2 linked regions of the Pokkaliibacter sp. MBI-7 genome follow. The protein of the gene in region 2 interacts with the protein of the main gene of each other region in a pairwise test. Links are inferred from orthologs where the notes say so. Each region holds a gene or a part of one and is shown on either strand. Other genes may lie near its edges.

Region 1 (3,205 bases), 2.7 Mb from region 2 along the record:
TTGTTGTCTTCCAGTTTGATCAGCCCCTGCTTGTCGAGCAGGATCAGCACGCGGCCTTCGTTACTTGGATCATTAGGGATGGCGATCTGAGCACCTTCAGGCAATTCGCTGATGTTTTTGATCTTCTTGGAATAGGCAGCAATCGGGTAAACAAAGGTGTTAGCTACTGCCACCAGTTTGAAGCCGCGATCACGTACCATGGCATCCAGATAAGGACGGTGCTGGAACGCGTTAGCATCAATAGAACCATCCGCCAGGGCTACGTTAGGAGCCACGTAGTCAGAAAACTCGATCAGTTTGACATCCACATCAAAGCGCTTTTTAGCTTCGGCCGCAGCAGTCTCCATGACCTGCGACTCCGGGCCAGCCATCACACCCACTTTCAATGGCTCAGCAGCCTGGGCCTGGCCCCAGACCAGCAGGGAAACCGCAGCAGCGGCAACAGTTTTGATAAAGGTACGACGGTTAGACATGTGACAACTCCAGTTGACAGTCGGACAGGCCTTCAGTGAGGCATGTCCCTTTGTATTTTTCAAAACACTAACACTTCATGCGCAGCGCTTTCTTCAGTGACGAGTGTGGTCGTAACGACGCACCAGCCAGTCACCCAGCGACTGCACCAGCTGTACCAGCACGATCAGGATCACCACGGTGGAGATCATCATGCTGGAATCAAAACGCTGGTATCCGTAGCGGATACCCAGATCCCCCAGTCCACCACCACCGATGGCACCGGCCATGGCCGAATAGCCAATCAGGGTAATCAGCATCAGGGTCAGACCATGAATCAGGCCGGGCATGGCCTCAGCCAGCAGTACCTTGCGCACAATTTGCCATGGGGTCGCCCCCATGGCCTGAGCGGCCTCGATCAATCCACCGGGCACTTCGTTCAGTGCGCCTTCGGTAATGCGGGCAACAAAGGGAATCGCGCCCAGCGTCAGCGGCACAATCGCTGCTGTCGTGCCGATAGAGGTACCGACGATCCAGCGGGTAAAGGGAATAATCGCCACCAGCAGGATAATAAAAGGCACGGAACGCGTGGCATTGATGACGATGCCCAACAGGCGGTGCAACCATGGATTCTGCAGCATCCGTCCGGACTTGGTGGTATAGAGCAGAATACCCAGCGGAATACCCAGTAAGGCACTGAGACCACCCGACACCGCGACCATGTACAGGGTTTCCCACAGACTGCTGGTCAGCAGATCCAACTTAGCGGCTGACATAACCCAGCACCTCCACCTGTAACTCTTGTTGCTGCAACCATGCCAGCGCCGCCTCGGCCGCAGGCTGATCCTGCGCTTCTACCTGCGCCACCATAAAACCCAGCGGCTGGTGCTGAATCAGTTCGATCTGCGAAGAGAGAATATTGACGTCCACACCAAACTCGCGGCTCAGATGAGACAGCACCGGCGCATCAACCTGCCCACCCACATAGGTGATGCGTACCAGTGGATCGAGCCCTGCAGCAGGTACACTCTGCAACCGGCTCAGGATGATTTCTGGCAGTGGCCGCTCAAGAGCAGCCTGCACAAAACGTTTGGCAGTAGCTGATTGGGGTCGGGCGAAGAAAGCCTGCACCGGTCCACGTTCGACGACTGCACCATCTTCCATCAGTGCGACTTCGTCGCAGAGGGTCTTGATTACATCCATCTCGTGAGTGATCAACAGGATGGTCAACCCCAGCTTTTCGTTGATATCTCGTAGCAAAGCCAAAATTGAGCGCGTGGTTTCAGGATCAAGTGCAGAGGTAGCTTCATCACACAGTAAGACTTTGGGCTCACTGGCCAAAGCACGAGCGATAGCGACACGCTGCTTTTGGCCGCCAGATAACTGGGCAGGGTAATGATCGGCTCGCGCCTCAAGGCCGGTCAGAGCAAGCAGAGGCTGGACACGGGCAGCAATGTCACTGCGACTCAAGCCTGCCAGCTCCAATGGCAGCGCCACATTGTCAAAGACGCTACGAGTGGACAGCAGGTTAAAGTGCTGAAAGATCATACCAATCTGGCGCCGAGCCTGACGCAGTTCCGCATCGGTCAAGGTCAGCAGGTCTCGCCCATTGACCCAAACCTCACCGGCATCGGGACGCTCCAACAAATTGACACAGCGGATCAGGGTTGATTTGCCGGCGCCGCTGGCACCAATCACCCCGAATATACGCCCTTCAGCCACGTCGAGGCTGACATCACGAACCGCGTGAACAGGCGCACCATGACCATGGTAAGTTTTAACTAGATGCTTTAGAGAGATCATCGCATATCCAAATATGACTTGCGGATAGCGATGGTTGGCAGGCAACCATCCTGAGCTAACAGAACGGATCAAAGGCGGGAATAACGGCCTAAACCCTTCTTTTAGCGTATTTCTTAGCAAGGCTCTCAAGAGCCTTACTAACGCGCCCGCAAGCCGAAGTACAAATCAGCGCGTAAAGTAATAGGCAGGTAGTCTATATTCCACCTGTTTGATGTCAATAATATTCACCGAGAGCGCTAAACTGCTTTGCTCTAACTTAGAGCCATTAGCTATATGACCTGTTAACCGCCGCCAGACCAAAAACCGGACCAGTAGCAACAGTGAGATGAGATGACGACAGCGCTTGACGTGATAAAAAATAAGGCAGGTAAGCTACCTGCCTGAAAGATGGGTTGAGATTGAGAGCAAAGTGGCACATTCGCTGACAACCGAATGTGCAAGAGGGAGTATGGCACAGGCTAGTAAAATCAGGCATTTCCGCTCAGCTCAGACTGTTTCACACTGTTACCCCCTCTCAAAGATGCATGAGTTCAAAATGTCAATTCTTTCATCATCTGCCCATGCCTGTATAATGGCGCCCCTACCCTAGAGTCTCCTCCTGCGGATAACTGCTTTCACCTCTCCTATAATGGATAGTGACAGTTCGTCCAGGGTCTTTGCGCGCCCGGTTTCGGCCACAGGAGCAGACTCATGACAAATTCACCGCACCACTGAAAGGTTGTCCACGTGATAATCTTCAAGATTACCAATACCAAGACACAACAGACCTACATTGGCTCTACCAAAGGGGACATCTATTCCCGTTGGCAGGAGTATGTGAAAGCCGCTGAAGCAGGGATGGATTTTCCTCTGTATGAGGATATTCGTGCGCACGGAGAAGTCAGCTTCGAAGTCGAGGAAATCGACTTTGCTGAAACCCGTGAGGAGCAGCAGGAACTTGAGCTGTATTACA
Region 2 (3,038 bases):
ACATTTCCTTATCGACCGGGCAGATCGCGCAAGCGTCATCGCTGACGCAAAGAATGAAACCACGGAACATCTGATGACTGCTCCGGAACGCTGTTATTCAGCATGAGCCTGCTGTCATGGCGAGGATTGAACGTGCTTTAATGGTCATCCCCCTTTCCTCCTGACACACCCTGCAGTCATGCAAATACAATTCCTGTTTTCTCTGATATCGCGTCATCGCTCTGGTTTGACCGGGTTCAGTCTCGTCATCATGCTCGTCACCTTTCTACTACAACATCTGACCAGCAGCGAGAGCCTGATTCCCAGTATTGCGGCATGGCTGGCGTTGCTACTGGTCTGGCCAGCGTTGCCACCCGTTAATCGCCAACAATGCCTGATATTAATGACAATCGGTGTAGTCTGCGTGGTTATTTCTGCAGGTCTTGGCGCCAGCATCCCCTGGAGCAGCCTGCTGGGTAATTACGTACCACTGCTTTGCATGCTGGTAGCGGTCAGTTTCCTGCGCCTACTGGCCAGCCACAGTGAGGAAGCGCTGCCCAGTGGCCGCCGTGCCATTGGTTCTACACTGGCGGCGGCACATCTGCTGGGTGCCGTACTCAACCTCTCCATCCTTGCGATCATGGGCGACCGCATGGCTCGCAACAGTCAGCTCACGCTGAAACAGGTGCTGGTAATCGGCCGTGGCTTCACCTTTGCTGCACTGTGGTCACCTTTCTTTGTGGCCATGAACGTTTCGCTGTTGTCTGCCCCCGGGATGTCCTTTGCTCAGGTATTTCCAGTGGGTGCTGTCATCGCAGTATGTGCATTGATACTGAGCTGGTGGCACTTGCGCCAGGATGCAGCAAATTTTCAGGGCTACCCCCTGAACCGACAGGGGTTGTCGCTTCCCGTTGGCCTTGCCGCCCTGGTGATCGCTGCACATCAATGGAGTCCGCAGCTGTCCGTAACTTTGCTGATTACCATCCTTGCACCGAGCGTAGCACTGGCGTTGAGCGGCATTAGACAGCGCGCTCGCTGTTTCCCTGTAATAACGCAGCACGTCAGTGCCGGACTGGGGCGCATGGGGGGAGAACTGGCACTCTTTCTGGCCGCCGGGGTGCTGAGCGTTGGCTTGACGCTGATTACCCAGCAAACCGGATTCAGCTTACCCTTGCACCATTTTGGCGCATTGGAAGCCAGTATCTTGTTCCCTTTTATCCTGATCATGGCATGGTCTGGTGTTCATGCCATGATCAGCGTCGCGGTCTTGAGCCCCATACTGCTGCCGCTACAACCGAACCCGAACATGCTGGGCTTCATGTTTCTGAGTTCATGGGCAATGGGTTCGGGTTCCAGCCCTTTGTCGGGCATGAACCTGATGCTGGCGTTACGATATGGGATACGTAGTAAGCAGATATGGCGGGCACAGGCACCGTTCTTCCTGATGCTGCTACCGCTTATTTGGGCTGGACTGTTCTGGTTGGACAACTACTAGTAAGTATTAGTAGCCCAACCAGCAAAAGATAATACAGAGGAAAAATCAGCTGGCGAGGGAATCGAGAAAGCGGCGCATGGCAGCCACTGTTTCATCACTGCAGTGATGCTCAATCCCTTCAGAGTCAGCATGCGCGGCTTCTTCTGACACGCCCAGTGCCATCAGCATCGACAGCACCACTTGATGGCGCTCGGCAACCTTCACCGCCAGCTCCTGACCTTCTTCAGTCAGAAATATGCCACGGTAAGGGCGGGCCTCGACAAAACCGTCACGTTTGAGTTTGGTGACCACTTTAGAAACAGCTGCTGCGGTCACGCCGAGACGCTCAGCCAGATCACTGGCGCGGGCCTCACCGTGCAGCTGGTGGAGGTACGCGATCTCTTCGACATAGTCTTCCACCAACTCCCTCTGGTGGTCCTGGCGCACCCGCTCAAACGGGGCATAACGATGTGGTTCTGTCATGTTCTTCCTGCTACCTGTCATCGGTACCGCTACGGCTCCAGCAATGACGGTTGCCAATCATCTGTTCACGGACCTGACACCTTAAAACAAAAGCGCCTTCCAAAGAAGGCGCTTTTACTCTCGATGACTCGTCAGTATAGCTGCTGCGACAACAGATGCTTACATCAGCTCGAACACCAGAACGTAGAGGTTGAGGGCAATAATGATCGTTGCGACGATTCCTCCTGCGATATTGACCCAGCGATGGTTCGCCAGATTCCCCATCAACTGACGGTTGGCGGTAAAGAACAGCAATGGCACCACCGCAAAGGGGATACCAAAACTCAATACGACCTGGCTGACCACCAGAACCTGCTGCTCTGGCAATCCCATCAGGATCACGACGATGGCAGGTGCCATGGTAATCAGGCGTCGCAACCACAGCGGAATAGTGAAGTTTACAAATCCCTGCATCACAACCTGCCCCGACATGGTGCCAACAATCGATGAAGACAGGCCAGCAAACAGCAGCGTCAAGCCAAAGATCATGCTGGCAGCATCGTGCCCCATCAGAGGCGACAGCAACTTATAACTTTCCTCGATGGACGCAATTGTCGTTTCGCCATTACTGAAGAACACGGTTGCCGCCAAAGCCAGCATAGCCATGTTGATCAGTCCGGCCAGCGCCATACCGATGATGACGTCCATGCGGTAGTACTTCATGATGCGGCTACGATCACTGTCAGCCGTTACCTTGATACGGTTTTGCGACAATGCCGAGTGCAAATAGATCACATGCGGCATCACCGTTGCACCAAGAATCCCAGCCGCCAGAAAAATGGAATAGCTATCCGGGAAAGAAGGCAGCAGCAACCCTTTGATGATGGGCTCTGCCGGTGGCTTGCCCAGCAGAATTTCCAGCAGGAAGCCCGCTGATACGGCCAGAATCATGGCACCAATGATCATCTCCATGGTGCGGAACCCATAGCGCTGCATGTACAGCACCGCATAGGTAATCGCCCCGGTCAGCAGCGCTCCTTCCAGCATCGACATGCCGAACAGCAGATTAAAGGCCAGCGCCGCGCCCAGAAATTCAGCGAGATCCGTCGCAATAGCGATCAAC

What was found.
Region 1: the proteins of mntR (region 2) and QCD60_RS15050 interact in binary tests that used the Escherichia coli proteins (3 or more experiments, as listed by UniProt). The link is inferred for Pokkaliibacter sp. MBI-7 from one-to-one orthologs.

Annotation. Positions count from the first base shown.
Region 1 is NZ_JARVTG010000001.1:3,386,729-3,389,933, reverse strand. The notes cover bases 234-3,114. They hold QCD60_RS15050 (methionine ABC transporter ATP-binding protein), read right to left. Parts: upstream 2,254-3,114; coding sequence 1,213-2,253; downstream 234-1,212. Other genes in these bases: QCD60_RS15045 (GIY-YIG nuclease family protein), read left to right, coding at 2,980-3,114; QCD60_RS15055 (ABC transporter permease), read right to left, coding at 567-1,226; QCD60_RS15060 (MetQ/NlpA family ABC transporter substrate-binding protein), read right to left, coding at 234-473. In the rest of the region: more of QCD60_RS15060, read right to left, coding at 1-233; more of QCD60_RS15045, read left to right, coding at 3,115-3,205. UniProt on the Escherichia coli protein: Part of the ABC transporter complex MetNIQ involved in methionine import. Responsible for energy coupling to the transport system. It has also been shown to be involved in formyl-L-methionine transport.
Region 2 is NZ_JARVTG010000001.1:726,085-729,122, forward strand. What follows is about bases 229-2,942. They hold mntR (manganese-binding transcriptional regulator MntR), read right to left. Parts: upstream 1,937-2,942; coding sequence 1,520-1,936; downstream 229-1,519. Other genes in these bases: QCD60_RS03290 (hypothetical protein), read left to right, coding at 229-1,474; QCD60_RS03300 (Nramp family divalent metal transporter), read right to left, coding at 2,096-2,942. Also shown: more of QCD60_RS03290, read left to right, coding at 179-228; more of QCD60_RS03300, read right to left, coding at 2,943-3,038.